Regions from separate parts of the Dorea sp. OM07-5 genome, predicted to be linked through region 2. Evidence: predicted binding sites of a transcription regulator. Region 2 holds the regulator's gene; the other holds the start of a gene.
The links. The regulator HrcA, encoded in region 2, represses chaperone genes, less so after heat shock. The targets are predictions, from matches to a motif close to TGTTAGCACTCNNNNNNNNNGAGTGCTAACA.

Region 1 (16,803 bases), on a different contig from region 2:
TCCGCTTGCTCTTTCCATGTGCTCCTCCTCTTACAGATGCCAGATGTCGTTGTTGTACTCTTCAATTGTTCGATCAGATGAGAAATATCCTGCTCTCGCAATATTTACAAGTGCTTTTTTAGCCCATGTTTTCTGATCTGTATAAGCTTTCAGTGCTTCTTCTTTCTTTTCTTTGTAGCTGTCAAAGTCAAGAAGTGTCATGAACCAGTCTTTGCTGATGATTTCATGCTGCAATCTTTCAAGGTTTTCCTTCTGCCCAACTTTCAAAATTTCATCGCTTGTGATAAAGTCAATTGCTGCTTTGATGGACGGATTCTTTTCATAGAAGTCTTTTGCGACGTAATCTGCTTTTACGTAATGTTCGATTACGTCGTCGCTGGAAGCACCGAATACAAAAATGTTATCATTGCCGACAAGTTCGTGGATCTCCACATTTGCGCCGTCTTCTGTTCCAAGTGTTATAGCTCCGTTCAGCATGAATTTCATATTACCGGTTCCGCTTGCCTCTTTAGATGCAAGTGAGATTTGTTCAGAAATGTCGCATGCCGGAATTAATTTTTCCGCTTTTGTTACATTGTAGTTTTCAACCATAACAACTTTCAGATATGGGCTTACTTCAGGATCATTGTTAATGATCTCCTGCAGACAGAGAATCAGATGAATGATATCTTTTGCAATTACATAAGCCGGTGCGGCTTTTGCTCCAAAGATCGCTGTCACAGGTGCTGTAGGAATCTTTCCTGCTTTAATTTCAAGATATTTATCAATAATATATAATGCATTCAGCTGCTGACGTTTGTACTCATGGAGACGTTTGATCTGAATGTCGAAGATCGTATCTGCACTCACTTTTACGCCCTGTGTCTCTTCCAGATATTTGCACAATGCTTGTTTGTTTGCGTGTTTGATTGCTACTAATCGGTCAAGTACCTTTTCATCATCCTTAAACGCAAGCAGTTTTTCAAGTTCCGCTGCATCTTTTTTATATCCTTCTCCAATGAGTTCATCAAGAAGTGCTGTCAGAGCCGGGTTACAGTGCAGCAGCCAACGACGGAATGTAATACCATTTGTCTTATTATTAAACTTCTCCGGGTAAATCTTGTAGAAGTTATTTAATTCAGTCTCTTTCAGAATGTCTGTATGAAGAGAAGCAACACCATTTACGCTGAAACCATAATGGATATCAATATGTGCCATATGAACAGTATCATTTCTGTCGATAATAGAAACGCTTTCATCATCATATTTTCTTCTTACTTTGTCATCTAATACTTCAATGATCGGCATTAACTGTGGAACGACTTTCTTCAAATAGTATACCGGCCATTTTTCCAGTGCCTCTGCAAGGATGGTATGGTTTGTATAGGCGCATGTTTTAGAAACAACTTCGATCGCCTCGTCCATGTCTAAGCCTTTCTCTACAAGAAGACGGATCAATTCCGGAATTACCATTGTCGGGTGGGTATCATTGATCTGGATCACTGCATAATCAGCAAGATCATGAAGGTTGCACCCCTTTGCTATACATTCATCGAGAATCAGCTGTGCACCTGCACTTACCATGAAATACTGCTGATAAATGCGAAGCAGTCTTCCGTTCTCATCGCTGTCATCCGGGTATAAGAAAAGTGTCAGGTTTTTCTCAATGTCTTCTTTATCAAAAGCAATTCCATCCTCCACGATCGTCTCATCTACAGAGTCGATGTCGAAGAGATGTAATTTATTTGTCTTATTGTTGTATCCTGTCACTTCGATGTCATACATTCTTGCATTTACATTAAGCCCTTTGAATGACACCGGGTAAATAACATCTGTTTTTTTCAGCCATGATTTTGATTCGATCCATGGATTCGGAGTTTCTCGCTGAAGATTGTTTTTAAACTCCTGTTTGAAAAGTCCGAGATGATAGTTCAGACCGACACCGTCTCCGGCAAGTCCGAGTGTTGCGATTGAGTCAAGGAAACAAGCTGCCAGACGTCCAAGTCCGCCATTGCCGAGTGACGGCTCTGGTTCTACTTCTTCAATCTCCGCAATGTTCTTTCCGTTTTGTGCGAGCACATCTTTTACTTCATTGAAAATACCAAGATTGATCATATTGTTAGAAAGCAGTTTTCCAATAAGGAATTCTGCGGAAATGTAGTACAGCTTCTTTTTGCTGTCTGTGCGTTCCTTTTCGCCTGCCATTTCCTGCACCATGCTAAGAAGTGCGTCATAGATTTCTTCATTGGAAGCCTGCGCGATCTCTTTTCCAAGTTTTTCCTGTAATGTTGTCTGAATGTTCATTTGAATAATCTCCTTTCAAATCGAATTCGGGTTTATGTAACATTTTTGCTGTTTTGTCATTGGTTTATAATTGTATTTTAATATGATTCCATGCCAATATCTTGCAATATACTTGTAATTTATTGTACAATACTATCATTCTAATAGATTTTTATGGACTCGTTGAAAGGACTTTGTTTTCTTATGAATATTAATGAATATCAGAACTATCACGAAATAAAAGCACATACATCCGCAGAATTTCCTTATAATACGTATCTATGCTCTATTCCGCTTGATTTTCCGGGAGTGCCGTTGCACTGGCACGATGAGATGGAACTTGTCGTTATTAAAAAAGGGCAAGGTTATGTTTCTGTGGATTTTGATAAGCATCTGGTGCACAGCGGAGATATTATTATGATATGTCCGGGCTGTCTTCATGCCATTGAGCAGGATGCTTCTTATAAAATGGAGTATGAAAATATTATTTTTAAACCGGAGTTACTCTCTTCCGGAGCAAATGATTTGTGTATGCTTCAATACATGAAGCCGCTTCTTGACGGGACTTTGCCGGTGGAACATTTTCTTACTCCTGCTCATGAAGTTTTTGAGTCTCTAAGCAATTGCATCCGACAGATTGACCTTGTCTGTGCAGACCAGACAACCGGGTGGCAGCTTGCAGTAAAAAGTGCACTGTTTTACTTTTTCTTTCTTCTGATTTCTGAAAGACAGAAAAAAACAGTTTCCATTTCTCACAATCCAAAATCCTTGGAGAAAATGAAAACTGTTTTGAAATATGTAGAAGAGCATTATACAGAAAAACTTACAATTGATGACATGGCGAAACTTACCTTTTACAGTAAATCTCATTTTATGAAGTTTTTCAAAGTTCATATGGGAACTGGATTTACCGAATATTTAAACGATTATCGTCTTGCTATGGCTGCAAGGCTTCTTAAATCATCCGATGAATCTATTCTGATGATCGCAGAAGAAAGCGGTTTCGATAATCTGTCTTATTTTAATCGTATTTTCAAAAGAAAATATGGTGTTTCCCCCGGAAGCTACAGAAAATCGTAAGTATCTGTACGCTGCTTACAGCGAAGCAGACAACAATTAACCGGAGAATCCCTGAAAGGGCTTTAGCATCTTTCAAGGTTCGAGCTATCTATGAGAAATCTATGTTGGCACGGGTTCGCCAGATAAAATTTAATAAATTTGTAGTGATTTTTCTCAATTTACCTCTTGACAAAAGTCATTATATATTAGATTGTATAAATGCATTTATTCTGCTATTATCGACAGATTATGAGCTTGTGTTGGGCAGAAAAGGTGTGGCAGCCATCGAGAGAGCACACGAGCTTCACACAGAAAATTACTAGAATATAAATAAGAAAGGTGTCTGAAAAAAATCTATGAACAATATAAAAGAAAGAATCAAGATATTCTCAGGAGCGCAGCTAAAATATATCGCTTTTTTATCAATGCTTATTGACCATACAAATAAAGCACTGATCTATCCGAATCTGGATGGCGGAGCATTGAATCGATTGAGTGATTTTTTTGATATTTTAGGAAGAATCGCTTTCCCGATATTCATCTTCCTTCTTGTAGAAGGATATTTCCACACAAGGAATAAGTGGAGATATTTAACTACACTTCTTGTATTTGGAGTAATATCAGAGGTTCCGTTTGATATGTGCACATCGGCCAGATTTGTTGAAGTCAACTGGAACAATATTATGTTCACGCTGGCACTTGTGCTTGCTATGATCTGGGTGATCGACGTATTGAAAGAGAAGATGGCATCATTACCGAAGGCGTTATGGTATTTCGTATCATTTCTCATTGTAGCGGTATTGTGCTTTGTAGCAATGAATACAAGTCTGGACTATGAACATCATGCGGTGCTGATCGGTTATTTCTGTTATATTTTTCATGAGAGATGGGCACTTGGAATTCCGTTTTGTTACCTCTCTATGTTTAAAGAGCCGTGGGCTCTGCTTGGATTTGGATTGACACTTACTTATAATGGAGAGCGTGGAAAACAGAATAAGTTAGTAAATTATCTTTTCTATCCGGTGCATTTGCTGATTTTAGGAATCATAAGAATGTGTCTTGGAATTTAAAGAAAAAGAGGGCGTAAATGTGAATGCATTTACGCCCTTTCGCTTCTATATTTGAGGAAGTCTTTCGTATATTTTCATTTCTTCATATAACTGCTTTGCGAGTTCATCTGAGATGTCTTCAGGCTTGCATCGCCAGGTCCAGTTATCACTCAGCGTTGATGGGGTGTTGATCCGGGCTTCATGTCCGAGACCAAGAAGATCCTGCATCTGCATGATCGCTGTATCAGATACGCTTGCCCATGCACTGCGCATCATACCCCAGTGGTAACCTTCCTCTTTTGTCAGACGAAGATAACGGATCGCATTGGCTGTGTCTTCTTCCGGAGCGGTTTCAAACCAGCCGTTGATTGTCTCATTGTCGTGAGTACCGGTATATACGATACAGTTTCTTGTGTAACAGTGAGGCAGATAGCCATAACCGGTGTCACGGGTGTCGAAAGCAAATTCTAACACTTTCATTCCAGGGAATCCGGTTTCTTTCAGTAACTGATGTACGGAGTCTGTTAAAAAACCAAGATCCTCGGCAATGATTGGAAGATCCCCAAGTTTTTCTTTTACAGTCTGGAAGAAGTCAATTCCCGGACCTTTTCTCCAAACTCCGTTTTTCGCAGTTTTATCTCCGTAAGGAATTGCAAAGTAGGAATCAAATCCACGGAAATGATCAATTCGCAATACATCATAGATTTTCATCTGATGTGCAATTCTTGTTATCCACCAGGAAAACTCATTTTCTTTCATATAATCCCAATTAAATAGTGGATTTCCCCAGAGCTGTCCATCTTCCGAAAATCCATCTGGAGGACATCCGGAGATTTCTGTTGGACGTAACTCTTCATTTAATTGGAACTGTTCCGGGTGTGCCCATACATCGGCACTGTCTTCGGAAACATAAATTGGAAGATCGCCGATAATCTGAATGTGATGTTGACTGGCATAAGCTTTTAACTTGTTCCATTGGTGGAAGAAGAGAAACTGGATTGTTTTCCAGAATAAAATGTCTTCTGCAAGAGTTGTTTTTAATTCCTCTAATTTATTCGTGTCACGAAGTCTTACCGGTTCTGGCCATTGGGACCATGCGGTTCCACCGAAATGATTCTTAACAGCCATATATAAGGCATAATCATCTAACCAGTAAGCTTCTGTCTGAAAAAATGCAGACAGACTGTCAGCCATGTTCGTAGAAACGTTTCCGACAGATTTTTTTAGAACAACAAAACGCTGTTCATATTGTAGCTTATAATCTATTTTTTCAGGTTCGTCTCCCCAGGAGAAATTTTCAAAGTCAGCGCGTTGCAGTAATCCTTCCAAAACAAGATCATTAAGATCGATCATATAAGGATTGCCTGCAAAGGTAGAAGATGATTGATAGGGAGAATCTCCATATCCGGTTGGGCAAATAGGAAGAATCTGCCAGTATGTCTGACCAGATTTCTCAAGAAACTGGATGAAATCACGTGCGGTCTGACCTAAGGTTCCTATTCCATATGGGGAAGGAAGAGAAGTAATGGGCATTAAAATACCTGCAGCTCTCACCATAAACCCTCCTTTCCGTTCTAATTTATTTTTTTTACACTTTCTGATTTGATCAGTTCATAAGGAATGACCTTGTGAACTGCTTTATAAGGATAATGGATCCGCTGTAACATCAAATCAACGCCTTGCTTGGCCATCTGAGCGGTATCCTGACGGACGGTTGTAAGTCTTGGGACAAAAAAACGGGAGAGGTCAATGCCATCATATCCCACAAGAGAAATATCCTCCGGAATTCTTTTGCCAAGATCGAAACTGGCCCGCATTGCACCAAATGCAATGATATCACCAAAAGCAAAGATTGCAGTCAATGACGAGTTTCGCTTTAATAGTCGGAGAGCAGCTTCATAACTTTCTTCGACAGAATAATGGCAAGGTTCATATTGCAGATCCTGCTGGAAATCAAGATGGTGCTTTTTGAATCCGGCAATACAGCCTGTCAGACGTTTATAGCTGACTTGTGTGTCGGAAAGATTACCACCAAGGATTCCAATATGTGTATGGCCCTGATCTACCAGATAGTCGATTACTGCCTCAGAAGCTGCAGCATCGTCTGTTGTCAGAGAGGATAAATTCGTAAATTTCAGATCCTTTCCGCTGTTTGTCAGCAGAACACATGGGACAGGGATGTATTTGAAATCTTTTTCAAAATATTCCAGATCTCCACCGAGAAAAAATATTCCTTTTGGATTTTTTTCCCGGCAAAGACTCATAGCATAACTGACTTCATTCGCATCTTCATCCAGATAGCTGACAACTGCCTCTTCATCATTTGCCAAAAGGCGTTGCTGGATCTGTTCAAGAATTGCGTTAAACAGAATATTCTGATTTCCTTTAATAATAATGGCGATAGAAGAAACAGCTCTCATTTTCAAGTGCTTTGCATTGGAATTGGGCTGGAAATTTGTCTCTTCGATAACCTCCATGATCCGTTGCCGTGCTTTGTCACTGACATCCGGATGATTATTTATAACCCGTGATACAGTACCGATACCATATCCGGATAACCTTGCAATGTCCTTAATCGTCATAATTAAAAATCCTTTCTGTTAACAGCAGTTAAAAAATATGTACGGAGTATATTTTATCCCTTTACAGCACCTGCCGCAACTCCTTTGATGATATATTTCTGACAGCTTAAGTAGAATACGATAACAGGGATGATCGCCATGATCAGGCAAGCCATAATTGCTCCCATATCTACACGTCCATAACTTCCTTTCATATACTGTACAACGATAGAAATTGTTTTAAATTTCTTGATATCCAGTACAAGGTAAGGAAGAAGGAAGTCATTCCAGATCCACATCGCTTCCAGAATACCGACAGAGATATAAGTTGGCTTCATAATAGGAAGTACGACTGAGAAAAATGTTTTGATCGGATTGCATCCATCGATCATGGCAGCTTCTTCAATTTCAATCGGAATTGATTTTACAAAACCGCAGAACATAAAGACTGCAAGTCCGGCACCAAAACCGAGATATACGATTACGATTCCCCAAGGTGTATTCAGGTGAAGAGAATCAGCTGTTCCGGAGAGGGTAAACATAACCATCTGGAATGGGATAACCATAGAAAATACACATAAAAGATAAATCAGTTTTGTCAGTTTATTCTTTACTCGTGTAATGTACCAGGCACACATAGAGCAACATACTAAAATTACAATTACAGAGAGGACGGTGATAAATAATGTCCAGCCAACTGCTTTTACAAATTCATATTTTGTAATACTTGTAACATAGTTTTCAAGACCTGCATAACTCTTTTCGTCCGGCATTGAAAATGGGGAAAGACTGATAAAAGCTTTTCTCTTAAATGAATTCATCAAAACAACAAAAATCGGTGCCACGAAAAGAATAGAGATTACAGTGAAAAAGAGAGTGGCGAAAATACCGCTTTTTTTATTTTTCATTATTGCTGAACCTCCTTATCTCTGGTTGCGCGAAGCTGAATCAAACCAATTGCTACTACAATTATGAAGAAGATCACGGCTTTTGCCTGACCGACTCCCTCAAATCCTACATGACCGTAGAACGTATCATAAATGTTCAATGCCATCATTTCTGTCTGATGCATTGGTTCACCGGATGTCAGTGAAAGGTTCTGGTCAAACAGTTTGAATGAGTTTGTGATCGTTAAGAATGTACAGATGGTGATGGAAGGCATCATCATCGGGATGGTGATCTTGAAAAGACGCTGTCTTGCGTTGGCACCGTCGATCATCGCTGCTTCATTCAAGGAACCTGGGATTGCCTGAAGACCTGCGATATAGACGATCATCATATAACCAATCTGCTGCCAGCAGATCAGAATGACCAGACCCCAGAAACCAAATTTTGCATTCAGTTTCAGTGCAAGATCAAACTTTCCAAGAATACCGTCAAAAATCAGCTGCCATACGTAACCAAGTACGATACCACCGATCAGGTTCGGCATAAAAAATACGGTACGGAAAATATTCGTTCCTTTGATCTTCTGGGTAAGTGCAAGTGCAACCGCAAATGCCAGCACGTTGATCAATACTAAAGTAACAATTGCAAAAACAGTTGTGAAAGAGAAGGCATGTGTAAATGTCTTATCAGAAATAGCTTTTGCATAATTTTCAAGTCCTACAAAAGAGGCATCTTTGATGGTCGTGAAATCACAAAAGGAAAGATAGATACCTTCCAGAAATGGAACGACAAATCCGATCATGAAAGCTGCCATGGTAGGAAGTATAAAAACTGGCCAATAACGTTTAATAGATTTTTCCATATTATCCCTCTTTGTATGAAAACAGGGGAGCAGTGTGCTCCCCTGCAATAATAAGTTGTTTTGTTATAAATTACTTGCTTGCTTTTGCTTCTTTTGCCCATCCATCTACGAATGCAGATTTAACTTTTGCCCAGTTCGCATCTGTCTGTTTTGATGCGTAAGTTGTAAGTGCAGAACCAAGATCGTTCTTCCACTGTTCAGAAGGCATTGTAGAGAAGTTCCAAGAAACAGGAGTCTTTCCTTCTTTTACATAATCATTAGCAACGTTAACAAGTGGATTCTCTGATTTAAGGTTCCCTTTGAATGGAATTACAAATCCCATACCGTCAGCACCAGAAGGCATAGCGTTTGCAGCTCCGCACATTGCCTTTGTACCTGTCTTAGAAGTTACACACCAGTTCATGAAATCAAGAGTAGCCTGAATGTCATCTTTAGAAGCATTCTTGTTTACACACCAGTAGTTTTCTGTACCTGTACACAGTCCCTGATTTTCTTCGCCTTTTACACCAACATAGATTGGCAGCATTCCGAGATTCTCATCTCCAACATCAGCGATATCTGCGTATGCCCATGTACCATTCTGATAGAAGACTGCCTGCTCTGTTACGAATTCAGAAGTTGCATCATCAGCTGTTTTTGTACTTAACTGTTTCGGGCTGCATGTTGCGTTGTTGATATACAGATTCCAGATGTTGCGGTAGTTATCAAGGTAAGTTCCTTTGATCTTATCTGTGTTGTCAATTTTGTCTTTCTGGTATTCATAATAAATAGGAAGGTTTGCAAGATGTGTCTTAAATCTCCAGTCAGAAGAACCATCCATACCAGCAGATGTAAATGCGGAGAATCCTAATTTATCTTTTCTGCTTGTAATATCTTCAACAACTTTTTTCAGATCATCAAATCCTTTGATATCATCCTGTGAATATCCGGCTTTTTTTAGTAATTTCTTGTTATAGATGATTCCGTAAGATTCAATTGCATATCCGATACCATATACTGCATCGTTTTCTTTTAATGCGAAATCATCAGAAGTAAGCTGCTTGTAAACATCAGAACCGGAAAGGTCATAACAATATTTTTTCCATGAAGCAAGACCAACCGGTCCGTTTACCTGAAATAATGTAGGGGCTTTTGATTTACCCATCTCACTCTTCAATGTAGTTTCATACTGGTTGGAAGCTGCGGTAACAACTTCTACTTTTACTCCAGTCTCATCTGTGTACTCTTTGGCAAGCTCCTGCCACTGATCATCTGCTTCTGGTTTGAAGTTCAGATAGTATACAGATCCTTTCGCATCAGTTTTTGATTCTTTCTTGCTGTCAGAACTGCCACATCCAGTTACCATAGATGCTGTCATTATAACTGCAAGTCCGGCTGCCATCAAACGTTTCTTGTTCATAATATGGTCCTCCTTAAATAAAATAATAATTTGTAAAATGGGTGTTTTTGTGAAAAGCCCAATAGTTCGGAACTGTTTCCGAAAACGTTTCCATTTGTTGGCTTCATCATAGCATTATGGATAAGAAAAAACAATAAAAAACGGTTAAAAATGAAAAATTTGTTGAAAAATACTTAAGACTAGGTTTCAAAATTGTGCAAAATCAATAAGAATGGTCAAATTTTTGAAAATAGATTGCGAAAATAAAAGTTCTGGTTTATACTTCGAAAAAATAAATATTTAAATCCGCCCGGATGCAACACTCCACTCATTGTTGCATTTTCAGGGAAAGAAAAGGAGGAAATCCGTCAGGCTTGCGGTGCGACAGTGTGGAGACCTGTCGTAATGTGGCGCGGAAGAAATCGCCGGTCACGAGATGATACATTGCGGAGGCAGTATCATTAAAGTCTTAATTTATGTCAGAGGTAATTTTAAAGCACATTAAAAAAGTTTACCCGAACACAGAGAAAAAAAGAAAGAAAGGTTCATCTGAAAAGAAGAGTAATCTTTTAGTAACTGATGAAGGCGTAGTAGCTGTTCAGGATTTTAATCTGGATATTAAGGACAAAGAGTTCATCGTTCTTGTTGGCCCTTCCGGATGTGGTAAATCAACAACACTGCGTATGGTGGCAGGACTGGAAGAAATCTCAGATGGAGAACTCTTAATTGATGGCAAGAAAATGAATGATGTGGAACCAAGAGACAGAGATATCGCAATGGTATTTCAAAGTTATGCACTTTATCCACATATGACAGTTCGTGAGAATCTGGAATTTCCATTAAAGCTTAGAAAGATGCCGAAGAATGAAATTAACCAGAAAGTGGATCAGGCAGCCGAAATTCTTGGAATCACACCGTATTTGGATCGTAAACCGAAAGCTTTATCCGGTGGACAGCGCCAGCGTGTTGCAATCGGACGTGCCATCGTGCGTGAACCGAAAGTTCTTTTAATGGATGAGCCATTATCCAACCTGGATGCAAAATTACGTAATCAGATGCGTGCAGAGCTTATCAAATTACGTCAGGGAATCGATACTACATTTATGTATGTAACACACGATCAGACAGAGGCTATGACACTTGGAGATCGTATTGTTATCATGAAAGATGGTGTCGTTCAACAGATCGGAACACCGCAGGAAGTATTTGATCATCCGGTGAACATTTTTGTAGCAGGATTTATCGGCATGCCACAGATGAATTTCTTTGACGCGAAACTGATTGAGAATGCTGGAAAATACCAGGTAGAAGTAGATGGAATCAGAGTGGAGCTGTCAGAAGAAAAAGAAAATAATTTGGCAGCAAAAGGTGTAAAATCGCAGAAGGTTACACTTGGTATTCGTCCGGAGCACATTTCATTGTCAGAGCCTGGAGCACAGGCAGTTACCGGTAAGATTGATGTAGCCGAGATGATGGGAAGTGCGATTCATCTGCATGTTACAGCAGCTGGAAAAGATACAATCATTATCGTGCAGACAATGGATCTCAATGGAAGAACACTTTCTGATCTTGCAATCGGAGAGGAAGTATCTTTTAAATTCCGTGGAAGTGAAGTACATGTATTTGACGAGGATGGAATCAATCTGGAAGCATAGCATTTTATCTCAGTCGAGAAGACTCCCACTTTTTTCAGGTGGTGAGTAACAGCAAATTTGTCTCAGTGGGAGTCCAATCTTCGACTGAAATAAACGCTCCGCGAGGATGCGCAGTGATTCTGTAAAGAATATGTCAGCTTATGCTGACCAGAATCACGCGCTAAGTCTCGTGGTTGCTCGACTTGAAAAAAGGGGCGGGAATACCTGCCCCTTTTTTTATGAAAATCCACAAAAATTAAAGTAGCGTGCTATATAAAAACAGGAGGGCTGAGAAAAATGCCGTTGGATGATTATAAACAGGCAAGAAAACTCGCACAGCGTCAGTCCAGACGGGCGAGCGCAAAGGGAGAATCACCATATCCGATCGTACTGGATGAAATTCTAGAAGGGGAGGAAACTGCAGGAAATCAATATCTTGGAATGATGGAAATTCCATTATCTTTGGTTGTAGGAACAAAAGAAGCCGCAAGGAGCAATGCGTTCAGTCCGGATTTTCTTCCCCTATTAGATGAGACATCGGAATTTGCAGCAAAGTGGACCAATCTTTTCCAGTCTCAGATGGAAGAAGGATTGAGAGATCCGGTGACCGTATATGAATACAGAAACAGATTCTACGTACAGGAAGGTAATAAAAGAGTCAGCATTATGAAATATTTGAAAATGCCGACTATATTGGCAAATGTTACAAGAATTCTTCCGGTACAAGATAATAAAAAAGAGAATGTAGTATATTATGAATTCGTAGAGTTTTATAAAAGAACCGGTCTGAATATGATCATATTTCCGGAACCGGGAGATTATGAAAGTCTGCTGCAGGCAATGGGAAAAGACTGGAACAGCAAGTGGAAAGAGAAAGAAATCCGAAGACTGTCAAGTGTATATATCCATTTTCAAATCATGTATGAATCTATGGCCGGAGATTTTGTGCCGGAACATATAGGGACTGCTTTTTTGCGGTGCCTTGATATTTTTCCATATGAAGAATTGAAAGAAAAAACGTCTGTGGAAATCCGTGAAAAACTGGAAACAATCCGTGAAGAAATTGAACCGGAAGCGCTGAAAACAGAGGTGGAACGCGTGATGGAGCCGGAGGCGGAAAAGATCCCGATTTTGACAAGGTTTCTGACACCGGCGAAAAGAGTGATGAAAGTTGCTTTTATTTATGAAGGAAGTGCAAATTCCAGTGAATGGAACTATGCGCATGAACTAGGGAGACAACAGCTGGAGGATTCATTTCGTGGAAGAGTAATTACCAGTGTATATGAGAATATCCAGTCGCAGACAGCAAGAAGTGAAGTGCTTGAGGCGGCGATCGAGGATGGAAATACGGTGATTTTTACTACAGCCGCAACGTTGATGCAGGCATCGGTGCAGGTCGCTTTGCAACATCCGGACATTTATATTTTTAATTGTTCTTTGAATTTCCCATACAAATCTGTAAGAACATATCTGACAAGAAATTATGAAATTAAATTTTTACTGGGACTTATAGCGGGAGCAGCGGCAGATAGAGACAGCGTGATCGGCTATGAAGAGGATTATCCGATGTATGGAACTATTGCGAATGTCAATGCATTTTCAATCGGTGTTCAGATGATGCAGCCGGGAGCCCAGGTAAAACTAATCTGGACAGGAGTAAAAAATTCCAGATCTGAAGAAGAAAAGAAGGATTTGAAGATTATTTCAGCAAAAGAAATGATTAGTAAAAAAGGAACAGAAAGTCCATACGGATTATATTTTCAAGATAAAGGAGAAATCACAAGAATCGCGACCAGTATTGTAAACTGGGGGAATTTTTATGAACGGATCATGCAGTATATTCTGGAGGGATCATGGAAACCGCTTGCATATGGTGATAAAAAGACATTGAACTACTGGTGGGGATTGTCTGCAGGAGTGATAGAATTAATCTGTTCTGAAAGAGTTCCGGGCGGAGTAAAACGTATGGCAGAGAGCTTTGCCCAGTTTATTGCAGACGGAAGCTTTCATCCATTTGAAGGAGAATTATGTGATCAAAATGGGGAAATTCATGGAACTGCCGGAGAAATATTAGATGTTGAAGAATTGGTTACGATGGATTGGCTCTATGAGAACGTAATAGGAAGCATACCGGAACGGTCAGAATTAGAGGAAGGAGTAGGAGAACTTCTGAAATTGCAGGGGTTGTAGAAAAACGTATGAAAATACTCGTAATAGCAGATGAAGAATCCAGAAGTCTCTGGGATTATTATACGCCGGATAAATTAAAGGATATTGATCTTATACTGTCCTGCGGGGACTTGAAACCAGAATATCTTAGCTTTTTAGTGACAATGGCCCATTGCCCATTATTATATATTCATGGAAATCATGATGGGATATATGAAAGAAAAGAACCAGAAGGCTGTATTTGTATTGAAAACCAGATTTATGAATATAAAGGGATAAGGATTCTGGGACTTGGCGGATCTTGTTGGTACAATGGCGGATCCCATCAATACACACAGAAAGAAATGAAGCGCAAAGTGCAGAAAATGTGGTTGAAAATGAGACAGAAAAAAGGATTTGATATTCTGTTGACTCACGCACCGACGAAAGGGATCAATGATGAAGAATCAGCCGCACATCAGGGATTTGAAGTATTTAAGGAGCTTTTGGAAAAATATTCGCCGAAATACCATCTTCACGGACATGTGCATCTAAATTATGGAAGAAAACCAAGAGTTACGAAATATAAGAATACGGTTATTATTAACGGATATGAGTCCTATATATTTACTTACGAAGAATAATTTGGCTGAAAAAAAGTAATATCTGGCAGATTTTCTGTTGAATGATCAGTGGTAAGTGAGAGTGAAAATGAAAATATTCAAAATTAGCACTCGCCTCTTGACAGTGCTAATAAAGTGTTGTATTGTTATATTGCAAGTAGAACAAGAGCAAGAAGGAGGTTGTCTTTATGAATATAAATAAATTTACACAGAAATCATTGCAGGCTGTGCAAGACTGTGAACGCATTGCATCTGACTATGGCAACCAGGAGATTGCACAGGAGCATTTGCTTTATGCATTATTAACACAGGATGACAGCCTGATCGCGAAATTGATGGAAAAGATGGGGCTCGATAAGAACCTTATTATTAATCGCGTGGAAGAGGCGATTACAAAACGCCCGAAAGTACAGGGTGGAAGACAGTATGTAGGACAGGATCTGAATAATGTTCTGATCCACGCAGAGGATGAGGCAAAACCGATGGGAGACGAATATGTTTCTGTTGAGCATCTCTTCCTCGCTATTATAAAATATGCAAGTAAAGATATGAAGGCACTGCTTCGTGAGATGGGTATCAGCCGGGAAGGATTCCTGCAAGCATTATCTACTGTGAGAGGCAATCAGAGGGTAACAAGTGATAACCCGGAAGATACTTATGATACGTTGAATAAATATGGTTCTGATCTGGTAGAACGGGCAAGAGAGCAGAAACTGGATCCGGTGATCGGACGTGACTCTGAGATCCGTAATGTAGTCCGTATCCTTTCACGTAAGACGAAGAACAATCCGGTTCTAATCGGTGAACCAGGTGTTGGTAAGACAGCAGTTGTGGAAGGACTTGCACAGAGAATTGTCCGTGGTGATGTACCGGAAGGACTGAAAGACAAGACAATTTTCTCACTAGATATGGGAGCACTTGTAGCAGGTGCTAAATATCGTGGAGAATTTGAGGAACGTCTGAAAGCAGTTCTGGAAGAAGTAAAAAACAGCGATGGACGAATTATCCTGTTTATTGATGAGTTGCATACGATTGTCGGTGCCGGTAAGACGGACGGTGCAATGGATGCAGGAAATATGTTAAAACCAATGCTTGCCAGAGGTGAACTGCATTGTATCGGTGCAACAACACTGGATGAGTATCGTCAGTATATTGAAAAAGATGCGGCACTGGAACGTCGTTTCCAGCCGGTTATGGTAGAAGAGCCGACAGTGGAAGATGCAATTTCCATTCTGCGTGGACTGAAAGAACGATATGAAGTATTCCATGGAGTGAAGATCACAGATGGAGCACTTGTTGCAGCAGCAACACTCTCAGATCGTTATATTTCCGACCGTTTTCTGCCGGACAAAGCGATCGACCTTGTAGATGAAGCATGTGCCATGATCAAGACAGAACTAGATTCCATGCCTGCAGAACTGGACGAATTACAGCGTAAGATCATGCAGCTTGAGATAGAAGAAGCAGCTCTTAAGAAGGAAGACGATCGGTTGAGCCAGGACAGACTTGTACATCTGCAGGAAGAACTGGCAGAGCGCAGAGAAGAATTTGCAAGTCGTAAAGCACAGTGGGACAATGAGAAAGTCGGCGTTGAACGTGTGCAGAAGATCCGTGAGGAGATTGAGCAGATCAACAAAGAGATTGAGAAAGCACAGCATTCTTATGACTTGGAGAAGGCTGCAGAACTGCAGTATGGTAAGCTGCCACAACTGAAGAAACAGTTGGAAGATGAAGAAGCTAAAGTAAAAGATGAAGACCGCGATCTGGTACATGAAAGTGTTACCGATGATGAGATTGCGAAGATCGTATCCCGGTGGACAGGTATTCCGGTTGCCAAATTAAATGAGAGCGAGAGAAGCAAGACACTGCATCTGGCAGATGAGCTGCATAAACGTGTCATTGGTCAGGATGAAGGTGTGGAACTTGTAACCGAAGCAATCATCCGATCCAAAGCCGGAATTAAAGATCCAACCAGACCGATTGGTTCGTTTCTGTTCCTTGGACCTACCGGAGTCGGTAAGACAGAACTTGCAAAGACACTTGCAGAGAGCCTGTTTGATGATGAGAATAACATGGTGCGTATCGACATGAGTGAGTATATGGAGAAATATTCCGTATCCAGACTGATCGGAGCGCCTCCGGGATATGTCGGATATGATGAAGGTGGCCAGCTTACCGAAGCTGTCAGAAGAAAACCTTACTCAGTTGTACTGTTTGATGAGATTGAAAAAGCACACCCGGATGTATTTAATGTATTATTGCAGGTGTTGGATGATGGACGTATTACGGATTCCCAGGGACGTACTGTAGATTTTAAGAATACAATCCTGATCATGACA
Region 2 (16,803 bases):
ACTAGTGAACTTATGAAAAATATATGATATAAAAAGAAGCAAGGAATGCGCTAAAAATATCATAAAATATAATATTAACGAAAGTTTGGAGAGAGATAGATGGGAAAAAAGACTGGAAAAGTGTATGTGGTCGGACATAAGAATCCGGATACCGATTCCATTTGTTCCGCAATTGCATATGCAGAGTTGAAAAAGAAACTGACAGGGGATGAGTATGTTGCAAAACGTGCAGGTCAGGTGAACGAAGAAACACAGTATATATTGTCTAAATTTAATGTGAAAGCGCCGGATCTTTTGAAAAATGTCAAGTTACAGGCGAAAGATCTTGATATTCATAAGATTGAAGGGGTTGCACCGAATGTTTCAATCAAAGATACATGGGCAAAGATGAAAGAAAATAATATCAAGACGGTTCCAGTATTGAAGGAAGACGAACTGGTAGGAGTGATCTCTACCGGAGATATTGCGACATCTTATATGGATGTTTATGACAGTAACATTTTGGCAAGAGCAAGGACGCAGTATAGGAATATTATCCGTACATTGGATGGTACATTACTTACGGGAAATGAACATGGACATTTTACCAAAGGAAAAGTAACGATCGGAGCATCGGATCCGAATTTGATGAAGGAGTTTATCGAACGGGATGATCTGGTAATCCTTGGAAACCGTGATGAAGCACAGGAGTGTGCGATCAATATTGATGCGAGCTGTATTGTTGTATGCCAGAATGCGAAAGTTTCTTCGGAGATGATCCGCAGAGCAGAAGAACAGAGTATTGTGATTATCAGTACACCGCATGATACATTTACAACAGCCCGTCTGATCAATCAGAGTATACCGGTGAAGTTTTTTATGAGTAAAGGACCTCTGGTTGCATTTCATATGAATGATTATGTAGATGAGATTAAGGAAGTTATGACGAAGACAAAATTCCGTGATTTTCCGATCCTTGACAGACATGGCAGATTCCGTGGATTCATTTCCAGACGTCGTTTTATGGATGCAAGCAAGAAGAAAGTGATCCTTGTAGATCACAATGAGAAGTCACAGGCTGTAGATGGGCTGGAAGAAGCAGAGATTGTAGAGATCATTGACCATCACAGACTGGGCAATATTGAGACAACAGGACCGGTATTTTTCCGGAATCAGCCGGTAGGCTGTACGGCGACGATCGTTTATCAGATGTACAGAGAGGAAGAAATCTCCATTTCACCGAAGATTGCAGGTCTTCTCTGTTCAGCGATTATTTCCGATACATTGCTGTTCCGTTCGCCGACCTGCACATCCATAGATGAGAAAGCGGCAGCGAAGCTTGCAAAGATCGCCGGAGTCGATATGGAAGAGCTTGCGAAAGAAATGTTTAATGCAGGTAGCAGCATGAAAGGCAAGACGCCGGAAGAGATTTGCTTCCAGGATTTCAAACAGTTTACGGTAAATGACGTCGTATTTGGTGTCGGACAGATCAATTCCATGAGCGGAGAAGAACTTAGGGAGATCAAAGAAGTGCTGGAACCGCATCTGGAACAGGTGCTGGAGAAGCAGAATCTCCATATGATCTACTATATGCTGACAGATATTTTGAATGAGTCAACAGAATTACTCTGTTGTGGAGCAAATGCAAAAGCACATATTGCAGCAGCATTTGATCTGCCGGAGGATACACAGGATATTATCCTTCCGGGAGTTGTTTCCAGAAAGAAACAGCTGATCCCGGCACTGGTGGAGACATTACAACAATAAGATATATAAAAAGGATCTGATACAGGAGGAGAAGATGGCAAAACAGATATGGAAACCGGGCAATATGGTTTACCCGCTTCCGGCAGTTATGGTTAGTACAGCAGATAAGAGCGGAGAAGACAATATTATTACCGTTGCATGGACGGGAACGATCTGTACGAATCCGGCTATGCTCTATATATCCGTGCGTCCGGAGCGCTATTCTTATCATATGATTAAAGAAAGCGGAGAATTTGTTGTAAATCTGACGACGGAGGCACTGGCAAGGGCAACCGACTGGTGTGGTGTTCGTTCCGGCAGGGATGTAGATAAATGGAAAGAGATGGGACTTACCCGTGGCAAAAGCGAGACATTACAATATTCACCGTGTATCAAAGAAAGCCCGGTGAATATTGAGTGCAAGGTGGATCAGATACTGGAACTCGGTTCACATCACATGTTCACGGCGAAAGTACAGGCTGTTCAGGTAGATGACAGATATATGCAGGAGAATGGAAAATTTGATCTTGCCTCCAGCAGACTGCTGACATATTCCCATGGAGAGTATTATTCGCTGGGAAAGAAGCTTGGAACATTTGGCTATAGTGTGAAGAAGAAAAAATAGAATAAAATAATATAATATAATAAAAACAGATCCTTCTATCAGAGGGATCTGTTTTTATGAATGCTTCTAAAATTAAGCAAGGTCTTCACCTGTGAGCATCTTGTATGCCTGCAGATATTTCTCGATCGTCTTGTCAACGATCTCCTGAGGGAGTGTCCAGTCGTTGTCCGGATTTGCTTTCAGCCAGTCACGGGCAAACTGTTTGTCGAAGGACGGCTGTCCATGTCCCGGCTCATAACCGTCTGCAGGCCAGAAGCGGGAGCTGTCCGGTGTGAGCATCTCATCACCGATAACAAGGTTACCATTCTCGTCAAGACCAAATTCAAATTTGGTATCTGCAATGATGATTCCTTTACTTAATGCATATTCTGCACATTTTTTATATAACGCGATAGTGCTGTCACGAAGCAGTTCGGCATATTCACGACCTTTTCCAGGGAAATATTTTTCCAGGTGATCAATACTCTGTTCAAAAGAAATATTCTCGTCGTGATCACCGATTTCAGCCTTGGTAGACGGAGTGTAGATTGGTTCCGGCAGTTTGTCGGATTCTTTTAATCCTTCCGGCAGCTTGATTCCGCAAACAGTTCCATTCTCCTGATAGCTTGCCCAGCCACTTCCTGTGATATATCCGCGGACGATACATTCAATCGGAAGCATGTGGAGCTTCTTGCACATCATGGATTTACCGGCATATTTTTCATTCTGAAAAAATTCCGGCATATCATTTACGTCAACTGAGATCATGTGGTTTGGAAGAATATCTTCTGTCATATCAAACCAGAATTTGGACATCTGTGTGAGAACAGATCCTTTCTTTGTAACCTCATTGTGTAAAATCACATCGAAACAACTGATGCGGTCTGTAGCAACCATGATCAGACTGTCTCCATTGTCATAAATCTCACGTACTTTACCTTCTTTGATTGGCTTTAATTCCTGCATTGTTTACACCTCGTTATTGAATTTTTTGAAAAATATCACAGTAACCGTATCACTCTTTGTAGTATAATGTCAAGTTATTTGATAATGAACTGTAAGAAAAACAATTCATGCACAAAAGTATCCGTATAAGGAAAAAAGAAAGCACCTCTTTTAAAGAGGTGCGATTTTCAGACGGTAAATTCTTTTTAACAGAATCGTTGACGTGATAAGTGAGACAATCTCAGCGATAGGAATTGCCCACCAGACAGCATGCAGTCCAAACAGGATTGCGAAAATATAAGCAATCGGTAGAATCGCAAAAAGCTGTCTTGCCAGAGAAACGATCAGGCTGTAGACCCCATTTCCCAAAGCCTGGAATACAGAACCGACAATGATGTTATATCCGGCGAACAGGAAACTTAAGCTGATGATCCGAAGTGCCGGTACGCCGATAGCAAGCATCTGGTCTGATGCATCAAACAGTGTGAACAGGAAGAAACGAGGACAGGTCTGGAATAATACAAGACCGATCATCATAATCGTCACTGCAATCGCGACACTGAATTTAGCTGTCTGTATAATACGGTGTTTATTTCTGGAACCATAATTATAAGCAACGATCGGAATCATACCATTGTTCAATCCAAATACCGGCATGAAGATAAAGCTCTGTAATTTAAAGTAGACACCAAATACAGCAGTTGCAGTTGAAGAGAACATTAGCAGGATTTTATTCATACCGAATGTCATGACGGAAGTGATTGCCTGCATGATGATCGATGGAACACCTACTTTGTAAATAGTGGCGATCGTGCGTCCGTGAGGGCGAAAACCTTTCATATTAATATCAATTTCATGATTTTTCGTATGATTAAAAAATGCTGCTAAAATAACACCGACAATCTGTCCGGTAATGGTGGCAAGTGCAGCTCCGGCAACTTCCAGTCGTGGAAATCCGAACAGACCGAAGATCATAATCGGATCAAGAATAATATTGATGATCGCTCCGGTTCCCTGTGTGATCATGTTGTAAATTGTTTTTCCGGTAGACTGCAGAAGACGTTCGAAGGTAATCTGCATGAAAATTCCGAAAGAACAGATTGTGATAATGCTTAAATATTCTGTACCGTAAGCAACGATCTCAGGATTCTTTGTCTGGACAGAAAAGAAAAAATGAGAACCGATGCCGCCGATAATTGCAAATATGATAAAACTTAAAACAGCAAGGAAAATACCATTTTTTGCAGCACGATTGGCACCTTTATAATCTTTTTCACCAAGATTACGGGACAAAAGTGCGTTGATACCAACGCCGGTTCCAGACGCGACAGCGATCATCAGCGTCTGGATCGGGAAAGCGAGTGATACGGCAGTCAGTGCGTCTTCACTTAGTTTGGCTACGAACATGCTGTCTACAATATTATACAATGCCTGGACGAGCATGGATAACATCATCGGCAGTGACATTGAGATAAGCAATTTTGGAACCGGCATGGTTCCCATTTTATTTTCATGGACAGGTGTTGTTTTTTGTTTTGTTTGTACCATAAAAATCCTCCTTTAGAATAAAAACATGTAAATGCACACGTAAATTTAATTATAGCATTTGCAGATGGAATTAACAATACATAATATGATAACATACTTTTTCTTTGTCTCTGATATGAGCATAAAAGTGGAGCGTAAGTTTGTATGATATGTGAATACGGGACAGAATTGCGGGAGTATGAAGTACAGTACATTCGTATGGCATCTTTTGATTCGGACATCATAGTAGAAAACAGCACGATACAACATAATACGAAGTAATACATACAGGGTATTGCAGTGGGAACATAGGTTGTCAAGCATTAAATCTGCCGCATAGGATTTTGGGCAGATACATATATTTTTACAAAGTGCAAATCAAATGGTATGGAAGAACATGAAGAAAAGAGAGAAGAAAGAAATCAAAGTGATGTGTGCTTTGTTGTATATGATGGGACTTTGTCTGGCACTTGGAATTTCTCTGCGTCCGGTGGCGAAAGAAGCACATCCGGAAGACAGACTCATACAAAACAGTGATAAATCTGTTCCGGCAGACGGGAAGATGCAGGCCGGCAAAAAATCAGTTTCGGTAGATGGAAAGTTACAGTTGGAAGATGGACAGCAGATGAGTGATTATGTAAGAAAAGATAACGAAGCGAAGAAAGTGGCAATTACATTTGACGATGGACCAAGTGGAAAATACACAAAAAAACTGCTGGATGGTCTGAAAAAGAGGAAAGTTAAGGCAACATTTTTCCTGATTGGGGAAAATGTGAAGCGCTATCCGGAAATTGTAAAGCGGATGAAAAAAGAAGGACATCTGATCGGGAATCATACCTATCATCATGTCGAGCTGACATCACTGCCGGAAGATAAGGCAAGGCAGGAAGTAGAGCAGACAGATCAGACGATCAGTAAGATCACAGGTGAACATGTGGCTTATATGCGACCACCGTTTGGGGCATGGAAGAAAGAGATGGAGACGGAACTGGAAGTGATGCCGGTGCTATGGACAGTAGATCCACTCGACTGGACGACGAAAAATGTGGATGAAATTGTGCGGAAAGTAGTGACGCAGACAAAGGAAAATGATATTATCTTATTGCATGACTGCTATGATTCCTCTGTGAAAGCTGCATTTCGGATTATTGATCAGCTCAGGGACAGAGGATTTGCTTTTGTAACGGCAGAAGAACTGATTATTGATTAATCAACGGAAAAGCTTTTAACTGTATAGAAAGCAGAAAGTACAAAAAGTTAATCCGTACAGGAAGTAGAAAGTATAAATAGGAAATGTTAATCTGTACAGGATGTATAGATAGAAACATAAGATAGAGAGGCGATAAAGAATGGACTTATTTGATTATGTCAGAGAGAAAAATATGGATAAGGAAGCACCGCTCGCATCCAGACTCAGACCAACGACGTTGGAAGAAGTTGTCGGGCAGGAGCATATTATAGGAAAAGACAAACTTCTATACCGGGCGATCAAGGCGGATAAATTAAGTTCCGTCATTTTTTATGGACCGCCGGGAACCGGTAAGACAACACTGGCAAAAGTCATTGCCAATACGACAAGTGCAGAATTTACGCAGATCAATGCAACCGTTGCTGGTAAGAAAGATATGGAAACAGTGGTGCAGAAGGCAAAAGAACTGCTGGGAATGTATCAGAAGAAGACGATCCTTTTCGTAGATGAGATCCACCGTTTTAATAAGGGGCAGCAGGATTATTTGCTCCCGTTTGTGGAAGACGGTACGATCATCCTGGTCGGTGCGACAACGGAGAATCCATACTTTGAAGTAAATGGTGCGCTGATCTCCCGCTCCAGTATTTTCGAACTGAAACCGCTGAAAAAAGAAGACATTAAGAAATTATTGCAGAGAGCAGTCTATGATGTGGAAAAAGGAATGGGCAGCTACCGCGCAGAGATTGATGAAGATGCGCTGGATTTCCTTGCTGATATAGCCGGAGGGGATGCAAGAAGTGCACTTAATGCGATAGAACTTGGTATTCTGACCACCGAACGAAGTGAAGAAGACGGGAAAATACACATTACACTGGATGTGGCATCCGAGTGTATCCAGAAACGAGTCGTGCAATATGATAAGACGGGAGATAATCATTATGATACAATCTCGGCGTTCATTAAGAGTATGAGAGGATCTGATCCAGATGCGGCAGTCTATTATCTGGCGAAGATGTTATATGCCGGAGAGGACATCAAATTTATCGCAAGACGAATTATGATCTGCGCATCAGAAGATGTCGGAAATGCAGATCCGATGGCTCTGACCGTAGCCGTGTCTGCCGCACAGGCAGTAGAACGGATCGGTATGCCGGAAGCACAGATTATTTTATCACAGGCGGTTTTATATGTAGCTACTGCTCCAAAGAGCAATTCCGCATGCAATGCGGTATTTGCAGCAATGGATAATGTGAAACAGAAGAAGACAACAGTTCCTTCTTATTTACAGGATGCGCATTACAAGGGCTCTGTAAATTTAGGACATGGCGTTGGTTACAAATATGCACACGATTATCCGAAACATTATGTGAAACAGCAGTATCTGCCGGATGAGATTAAAGATGAGAAATTTTATGTGCCAAGTGATAATGGACATGAAAAAGACATACAGGCGTGGATGAAATATATTCGCGAATAAATTTGGGACGGGGATTTTCTGGAAAATCCCCGTCCCAAATTAAAATCCCCCTGTCCCTTTTTAATTATTCCTGTAAAGAACCGTCAATATTTACAGTGACAACCTGCCAGGGAATGAATTTCCCGCTTGCTTTTAAAGCTTCTTTTGCGGCATACTCCAGACCGCCGCAACAAGGCACTTCCATGCGGACAATGGTAACGCTCTTGATGTCGTTTCCGGCAATGATCGAGGTCAGTTTTTCAGTGTAATCGACAGCATCCAGCTTCGGACATCCGATGAGAGTAATGCGGTTGCGGATGAAACGGTTGTGGAAATCAGCGTAAGCGTATGCAGTGCAGTCGGCTGCGATCAGCAGGTTTGCACCGTCAAAATAAGGAGCATTGATCGGAGCAAGCTTGATCTGTACAGGCCACTGGCTGAGCTGGCTTACCGGAGCCGTTCCATTATCAGCAGAGGTAGCTGATTCTTCATTACGGTGCATGATGGAGCGGATGCGCTGTCCCGGACAGCCTGTGAAAGCAGGTGTTTTCTCTTCGTGAGAAGATTTTCCGGCAGGAGTGTCATGTTTATGTGCTTCTTTTGCATCCAAGTGTCTTTTAAGCGCGTCGCCGCCTTTTTTCTTCAAATGTTCTTTCACAGCATCATCGTCGTATGCTGCCGCTTCTCTTTCTATAAAATGGATGGCATCGGTTGGACAGGCAGGAAGGCAATCGCCCAGTCCGTCACAATAATCGTCACGAATCAGCCGTGCTTTCCCATCGATCATCTGGATTGCACCTTCATGGCATGCGTTTGCACAGGCACCGCATCCGTTACATTTTTCTTCGTCTATTTGAATAATTTTTCTGATCATGTGAAATTCTCCTTTTCATATAATAAAAATTAAATGGTTTACTTGTTTTGTCTTGCTTAGTCTACTACAATAAAAATAAAAAAGATGTTGTATTTCCAACAAAAGGAGATTTTTTATGAAAATAAATGAAATTCCATTATTTGGAGGAATCCGGGAGGAAAATTTGACAGAAATGTTAAAATGTCTGGATGGAAGAGAAAAAAGTTACAGAAAAGGAGAGATGATCCTTACGGAAGAAGAATCATCTGCAGGTGCGGGATTAGTATTGGAAGGGATGGTGCAGGTTGCCGAAGAGGATGTGTTTGGCAACCGTAATATTCTGGAGCATGTAAAAACGGGACAGTTATACGGGGCTGCATTTTCCTGTGCGGGAATTAAGAAGAGTCCGGTCAGTGTAATGGCGGTGACAGATTGCAGAATACTTCTTATTAATATGAATAAAGTGATCGAGACATGTCCGATGTCGTGTACATTTCACCAGCGGCTCATCAGCAACCTTGTCCGGATCATGGCAATAAAAAATGTTGCATTGAATGAAAAAATCAGCCATCTTTCCAGACGGAGTACAAAAGAAAAACTGTTATCGTATCTTTCAGATTGTGCAAAGAAGGCACAGAGTATGCATTTTACGATTCTTTTCGACAGACAGGAACTTGCCGATTATCTCTGCGTGGAGAGAAGTGCCATGTCTGCGGAACTTGGTAAATTAAAAAAAACAGGCATACTGGACTGCCGGAAGAATGAATTCTGGTTAAAAGAAATGTGACCGGAAGACACTATGATTTCAGAGGGAGTATTTTATACTGAAAACAGAACAAATTGGAGGATTGTCGCATGAAGGAACGAAAAGACAAGAAAATGCAGCATATTTTGGAATCACTGTTTTTAGATACAGCGCTTCCGTTTCGTGTAAGGCTGTTTAATATACTGGCGATCGTGGGAGTACTGATCAGTGTGATGAATGGTATTTTTTCTTATATGAACAGTGGAAATCCGGTGTTGTTATTTACCAATGGGGTGACAGCGGTCTTATCTTTTTCACTTTTATATTATGCATATAAAAGCCGAAATTATCAGTTCTGTTATTTTATAACAATTATAGCGATCTTCATGATCCTGTTTCCAATTCTGTTTTTTAAAGGCGGCGGTTATAAAAGTGGCATGCCATGTTTTTATGTCTTTGGAATTATATTTACTGTATTTATGCTGGAGCGTTTGCAGATGATCTGCTGTGTATTGATTGAACTGATAATCTATATTGCAACAATAGGAATTGCCTATGCATACCCGCAGACGGTTATCTGGTTTCTGTCGGAGAAAGAGATCGTTATTGATACCATCGTAGGCGTTGCAGTATCGAGTCTTGCTATCGGTACAGTTACTTACCTGCATTTCCGTCTGTATAACAGGCAGCAGATCTATCTGACAGAAGCGAGAGAAGAAGCTATGAAAGCAAATCAGGCGAAAAGTGTTTTCCTTGCAAATATGAGTCATGAAATACGGACACCGATCAATGTGATGCTTGGAATGAATGAAATGATACTCAGGGAATGTGATTCGGAGGATATCAGGCAATACGCACAGGGAATTGAAAAATCCGGAAATTATCTGTTATCATTGATCAATAACGTGCTGGATATTTCCAAAATTGAATCCGGAAAAGTAAAGATTACAAAAGAACCATTTTCTATTTCGGCACTTGTACAGGAAATCTGGCTGTTAGGATCCGGACAGGCGGAAAATAAAAATCTGGAGTTTCAGGTGAGAATAGATGAAACACTGCCGGAATATATAAACGGGGATGCTTTACATATGAAACAGATTATGCTGAATCTGATCAGTAATGCTGTGAAATACACGGAGAACGGTTCTATCGTATTCCAGGTGGAAAGATGTGGCGAAAAGATCCGTTTTTCTGTGAAAGATACCGGATATGGCATAGAGAAAGAAGCAATGAATACGTTATTTGATGCATTTACCAGAGTGGATGTGAAAAAATACAGAAATATTGAAGGAAGCGGTCTGGGGCTGGCAATTGTCAGAGAACTCTGCCGGGAGATGGATGGAAAGGTTGAAGTACAAAGTGAAGTCGGGACAGGGAGCAGATTTACGGTAACATTTCCTCTGGAAGAGGCAGGAAAACAAAAATCCGGAGAATGGCATCCAAGGAAAGAAATAGAAGAAAAGCATGCGGGCACTTTTGTTGCACCGGATGCAAAGGTTCTTATTGTGGATGACAGGGAAGAGAACCTGCGAGTGATCTGTTCACTGTTAAAACATACCAAGATCCGCACAGATACAGCAGTGAGTGGCTCGGAATGTATCGAGAAAGTCAGAAAAGGAAATTATCATATGATATTTCTTGATTATATGATGCCGGAAATGGATGGGCTGGAAACATTTCGGCGTATGAAGGAGATGGAAATCCGTGTTCCGGTGATCGCACTGACGGCAGATGTTACAAGTGGAATCCAGCAGATATTTGAAAAAGAAGGATTTGCCGCTTATTTATCAAAACCGATTCGCTGGGAGAGAATGGAAGAGCTGCTTCTGGCTTATCTGCCGGATATACTGGTTACAAAAAGCAGCCGAAAAGAATGGAAAATATCAGGAAAAGATTACAACCGGCTGAAAGCACAGCTGCAAGTCTGTGAGATCCAGATGGAAAAAGGACTACATTTACTGGATGGAAATATATATCAATATGCAAAATTGATAGAATTTTTTACAGATTATTATGAACCGAATCGCAGGCAGATGGAGAAAATGGAAAAAGCACTGAAATATGCAGATACAGAAAAGAAAAGGACTGAGATCCTGATGGCACTGACCGGTGAAATGCATACATTGAAAAGCAATGCAAAAGCAATTGGCGCAGGAGAACTCTCAGAGCTGGCACAGGCGATGGAAGTGCATGGCAAAGAAATGGATGCGGATTATTTCAAATATGCAATGCCGCTTCTTTATCTGGAATGGGAGAGAACGGTAAAAGGAGCCAGACAGTTCCGGAAAGAAATAGTGCAGCTCATACCGCAGAGAGAAAACGAAGAAGCAGAAAGTACCATAGCAGATATAAATCTGAAAGAAACCTATGAAAAAGCATTACGGGAAGCATTGATGCGTTATCAGGGGAAGGAAGCTTCCACCTGGAATCAAAAGCTGCTGGACACAGAAAATGATCCGGAGAGAAGAAAGCTGTTGGAACAGATCGGACAGAAAATCCGCGAGCTGGATTTTGAAGAAGCAGAGAGTATTTTCAGAAAGTGGAAGGAGGAACACTGATGGAGAAAAAACATGTATTGGTCGTGGATGACGATCTGATTTTATTAAAGACAGCAGAAGAGATTCTGTCAGAATTTTACAGTGTCAGTGTAGCCAAAGCCGGGAGCCAGGCGATTGCACTTCTGGAAAAAGGCGTGATCCCGGATCTGATCCTTCTGGATATTGCTATGCCTGGAATGGATGGATATGAGACACTAAATGAGATGAAGAAGATTCCGGCGGCAGGCAGTGTGCCGATTATTTTCCTGACCGGATTTTCCGATGCAGATTATGAAGTGCGCGGATTAAAATCCGGCGCGGTAGATTATATTGTGAAACCATTTGTGAAAGAAGTACTGCTTGCAAGAGTGGAACGCCATTTACAATATGAAGAAGGACGGGCCAGAGAAGAACGAACGGAAGAAATAAAGGAGAATGAAACGTATAAAAAGATGCAGGAAGTGTTAAGCCCAATCGAGTGGAAGATTGCGCAGGCAATTGCAAAAGGGATGGACAACCGGGAGATTGCGGCGGAATATCATTATTCTTATGGTTATGTGAAAAATGTAATTACCCGTATATTTTCAAAACTTGAGGTGGAGAAAAGAAGAGATCTGCGGAAAATGTTTGAAGGATAGGGGATGTTCGGTTGTGTTTTACATAGAAAAAGGCTATAATAGAGGAAATATATAACCACGCAGGAGGAATGCAAAATGAAAATTTTTGACACAGTAAACAAAGCAGAAGTAGAAGTAAATGGAACAGACGGACTGGTTCAGCTTATGAAAGACGGCCGTCAGGTAGATCTTTATCTGAAAGAGAAGAAATCTGATGAAGACGGATACATGAGCTGGGATGTAGAACACTGGTCAAGTGTAGATGGTAAAAGATTTATCCGCTGCTATTCATTAGAGGGACGTGTATTAAGTGAGTCTACAGGACATAATATCTATGATCTGGCAAATGATTTCAAACCGGAAGAGGCTGCAAAAGTAGAACTGAGCTAGACTGTTTTAAAGCGTTTGAAAAGAATCTAAAAAAATAATAAATACTGTTGACAAACAGAAAAAGGAGTGCTACATTAATAGTCGAAAGATGTTAGCACTCCTTTCTAATGAGTGCTAACAAAGAAAAATCCGAAAGGAGGAGAGCTGATGTTAGAAGAACATGGACTGAGTGATCGTAAGCTTAAGATTTTACATGCGATTATACAGACTTATCTAGAGAGTGGCGAGCCGGTCGGATCGAGAACCATTTCCAAATATACGGATTTGAATTTAAGTTCAGCAACGATCCGTAATGAGATGGCGGATCTGGAAGAACTTGGTTATATCATACAGCCACATACATCGGCAGGTCGTATTCCTTCGGATAAAGGCTACAGATTATATGTAGATATGCTGATGCAGGAGAAGGAGCAGGAACTGAATGATATGCAGGATCAGATGCTTCAGAAAGCAGATAAGATGGATCAGCTTCTGAAACAGGCAGCCAAAGTTTTAGCGAACAATACGAATTACGCAACGATGGTTTCCACTCCGATGAACAATTCCAATAAGATCAAGTTCCTCCAGTTGTCTATGGTGGATGAAGAACAGGTGATCGCGGTAATTGTTCTCGGCGGCAATGTGATAAAGAACAAGCTCATTCATCTGGAAGAACCGCTCAGCAATGAGAACCTGCTGAAGCTGAATATGCTTTTGAATACAACACTCAATGGTATGTCCATTGAGGAGATCAATTTAGGACTGATCGCAAGACTCAAAGAGCAGGCAGGTATTCACAGCGTGGTGATTGGCAACGTACTGGATGCAGTCGCAGATACGATACAGGTCGATGAAGATATGCAGATCTATACAAGTGGTGCGACGAACATTTTCAAATATCCGGAGCTCAGCGATAAGCAGAGCGCTCAGGATATCATCAGTGCATTTGAAGAAAAACAACAGCTTACAGAGCTTGTAACCCAGACACTTTCTCATGAAGAGAATACAGGAATTCAGGTTTATATCGGTGATGAAGCACCGGTACAGAACATGAAGGACTGCAGTGTCGTGACCGCAACCTATGAATTAGGCGAGGGCATGAAGGGAACGATAGGCATTATCGGACCGAAGCGGATGGATTATGAGCATGTTTTAAAATCTATGAAGCGTCTCCAGACAGAACTGGATCAGATGTTTCATAAGAATGAATAAGAAAGGTGGAAGTACCCTTGGAAGATAACAAAGAAAAGAGCCAGGAAGAGATGGTAAAGGAAGCTGTGGAGGAAGCAAAGAAGACAGCTGAAGCCACTAAAGAAGAGGCAGCCGAAGACGAAGCGAAGGAAGCAGAGACAGAGGACAGCAAAGAATCCGATACAGAAGAGAAGAAATCCGGCAAGAAGTTATTTGGCAAGAAGGATAAGAAAGATAAAAAAGACGAGAAGATTGAGGAACTGACTGACAGACTCACTCGTCAGATGGCAGAGTTTGATAACTTCCGCAAACGTACAGAGAAGGAGAAATCCCAAATGTACGAAGTTGGTGCGAAAGATATCATAGAGAAGATTCTTCCGGTTGTAGACAATTTCGAAAGAGGTCTGGATGCAGTGAAGGAAGAAGACAAAGAGGATCCATTTATCCAGGGAATGGAGAAGGTTTACAAACAACTGATGACAACACTGGAAGGAATCGAGGTGAAACCTATCGAAGCGGTAGGTCAGGAATTTGACCCGAATCTTCATAATGCGGTTATGCATGTGGAAGATGAGAATCTCGGTGAGAATATCATTGCCGAAGAATTCCAAAAAGGTTATATGTATCGTGACTCTGTAGTGAGACACAGTATGGTAAAAGTAGCAAATTAGAATTTATTTAGAAATAGAACAGGAGGACAATTATTATGGGTAAAATCATTGGTATTGACTTAGGTACAACAAACAGCTGTGTAGCCGTAATGGAAGGTGGACAGCCAACAGTTATCGCTAACACAGAAGGTGCAAGAACTACACCGTCAGTAGTAGCATTTACAAAAACAGGAGAGCGTCTTGTAGGTGAACCTGCAAAACGTCAGGCAGTTACAAACGCAGAGAGAACAATCTCTTCTATCAAGAGAGAGATGGGATCTGATTATAAAGTAACTGTAGATGAGAAGAAATATTCTCCGCAGGAGATTTCAGCAATGATCCTTCAGAAATTAAAAGCAGATGCAGAAGGATATCTTGGAGAAAAAGTAACAGAAGCTGTTATCACAGTACCTGCTTACTTCAACGATGCTCAGCGTCAGGCTACAAAAGATGCCGGTAAGATCGCAGGACTTGATGTAAAACGTATCATCAACGAGCCTACGGCAGCAGCACTTGCTTACGGACTTGACAATGAGAATGAACAGAAGATTATGGTATATGACCTTGGTGGTGGTACATTCGATGTATCCGTAATCGAGATTGGTGATGGTGTTATCGAGGTATTATCTACAGCAGGTAACAACAGACTTGGTGGAGATGACTTTGACCAGAAGATTACAGATTACATGATCGCCGAATTCAAGAAACAGGAAGGTGTAGACTTATCTACAGATAAGATGGCACTGCAGAGATTAAAAGAAGCAGCTGAGAAAGCGAAGAAAGAACTTTCTTCTGCAACAACCACAAATATCAACCTGCCATTCATTACAGCTACAGCAGAGGGACCGAAACATTTTGATATGAACCTCACAAGAGCTAAATTTGATGAACTGACACACGACCTTGTGATGAAGACATCTGAGCCGGTTCAGAGAGCATTATCTGATGCTGGTATCACAGCTTCTGAGCTTGGTCAGGTACTGCTGGTTGGTGGATCTACACGTATCCCGGCTGTACAGGAAGAAGTAAAACGTCTGACAGGTAAAGAGCCTAGCAAATCTCTGAACCCAGATGAGTGTGTAGCACTTGGTGCTTCTGTTCAGGGTGGTAAACTTGCAGGAGATACAGGCGCAGGCGACATCCTTCTTCTGGATGTAACTCCACTGTCACTGTCTATCGAGACAATGGGTGGTGTAGCTACAAGACTGATCGAGAGAAATACAACAATCCCGACAAAGAAGAGCCAGATCTTCTCTACAGCAGCAGATAACCAGACAGCCGTTGATATCAACGTTGTACAGGGTGAGAGACAGTTTGCTAAAGACAACAAGTCCCTCGGACAGTTCAGACTGGATGGAATCGCACCGGCTCCGCGTGGAGTACCGCAGATCGAAGTTACATTCGATATCGATGCAAATGGTATCGTAAATGTATCTGCAAAAGATCTTGGAACAGGAAAAGAGCAGCATATCACAATCACAGCAGGATCTAACATGTCTGATGAAGATATTGATAAAGCTGTAAAAGAAGCTGCTGCATTTGAAGCACAGGATAAGAAACGTAAAGAAGGAATCGATACAAAGAACGAAGCAGATGCATTCGTATTCCAGACAGAGAAAGCATTGTCTGAAGCTGGAGACAAACTGGATGCAGCTGACAAAGCAGCAGTAGAAGCTGACTGCAAAGCACTGAAAGATCTGCTTGAGAAGGCAAATACAGAAGAGATGACAGATGCTCAGATCGCTGAGATTAAAGCAGCAAAAGAAAAACTGACAGAGAGTGCTCAGAAACTCTTCACAAAGATGTATGAGCAGGCAGGAGCTGCAGCTGGCGCACAGGGAGCTGATCCGAACATGGGAACAGGTGCACAGGGAGCAGGTCCGGCACCGGAAGGATTCCAGGGAGACGACGTAGTAGACGGAGATTATAAAGAAGTATAAGACCTGGTAAGATAGGTTGTTCTGTGTGTCCGGTGTAAGCCGGGCACACAGAACTTCTTTCTGTTTCACAGTATCCGTAAGAAGCTGTCAGTGGCAGGTGCTTACAGGTACAGGAAAGGCAGATTAGATTTACAGTGGAAAGGGATAAGAGATGGCAGAATCAAAGAGAGATTATTATGAAGTGCTTGGCGTAAGCAGAGATGCAGATGAAGCCACAATTAAAAAAGCATACAGAAAAGTCGCTAAAAAATACCATCCTGATATGAATCCTGGTGATGCAGAGGCGGAAAAGAAATTCAAAGAAGCATCGGAAGCCTATGCGGTACTGAGCGATGCAGACAAACGTCGCCAGTACGACCAGTACGGTCATGCAGCCTTTGAAGGTGGCGCAGGCGGAGCCGGTGGATTCGGCGGATTTGATTTTAACGGCGCAGATTTCAGTGACATTTTCGGAG

Region 1: a site for HrcA is predicted at 14,567-14,597, ahead of clpB (ATP-dependent chaperone ClpB). Genes of this name have one in related genera too.

The regions. Positions count from the first base shown of each region.
Region 1 covers NZ_QUKZ01000013.1:50,146-66,948, reverse strand. Annotated here, with positions in the region: partial or broken gene malQ (4-alpha-glucanotransferase) at 1-18, opposite strand, end outside; gene DXC04_RS11990 (glycogen/starch/alpha-glucan phosphorylase) at 31-2,283, opposite strand; gene DXC04_RS11985 (AraC family transcriptional regulator) at 2,467-3,342, shown strand; gene DXC04_RS11975 (TraX family protein) at 3,678-4,391, shown strand; gene malQ (4-alpha-glucanotransferase) at 4,437-5,927, opposite strand; gene DXC04_RS11965 (LacI family DNA-binding transcriptional regulator) at 5,945-6,952, opposite strand; gene DXC04_RS11960 (carbohydrate ABC transporter permease) at 7,006-7,839, opposite strand; gene DXC04_RS11955 (carbohydrate ABC transporter permease) at 7,839-8,681, opposite strand; gene DXC04_RS11950 (ABC transporter substrate-binding protein) at 8,752-10,080, opposite strand; gene DXC04_RS11945 (ABC transporter ATP-binding protein) at 10,536-11,714, shown strand; gene DXC04_RS11940 (BMP family ABC transporter substrate-binding protein) at 11,991-13,883, shown strand; gene DXC04_RS11935 (metallophosphoesterase family protein) at 13,892-14,485, shown strand; gene clpB (ATP-dependent chaperone ClpB) at 14,653-16,803, shown strand, end outside.
Region 2 covers NZ_QUKZ01000014.1:21,218-38,020, forward strand. Annotated here, with positions in the region: gene DXC04_RS12155 (putative manganese-dependent inorganic diphosphatase) at 100-1,746, shown strand; gene DXC04_RS12160 (flavin reductase family protein) at 1,781-2,350, shown strand; gene DXC04_RS12165 (phosphoribosylaminoimidazolesuccinocarboxamide synthase) at 2,423-3,295, opposite strand; gene DXC04_RS12170 (MATE family efflux transporter) at 3,446-4,822, opposite strand; gene DXC04_RS12175 (polysaccharide deacetylase family protein) at 5,184-6,011, shown strand; gene DXC04_RS12180 (replication-associated recombination protein A) at 6,151-7,467, shown strand; gene DXC04_RS12185 (ATP-binding protein) at 7,532-8,320, opposite strand; gene DXC04_RS12190 (Crp/Fnr family transcriptional regulator) at 8,436-9,086, shown strand; gene DXC04_RS12195 (ATP-binding protein) at 9,155-11,602, shown strand; gene DXC04_RS12200 (response regulator transcription factor) at 11,602-12,219, shown strand; gene DXC04_RS12205 (hypothetical protein) at 12,295-12,588, shown strand; gene hrcA (heat-inducible transcriptional repressor HrcA) at 12,736-13,779, shown strand; gene grpE (nucleotide exchange factor GrpE) at 13,830-14,429, shown strand; gene dnaK (molecular chaperone DnaK) at 14,465-16,348, shown strand; gene dnaJ (molecular chaperone DnaJ) at 16,500-16,803, shown strand, end outside.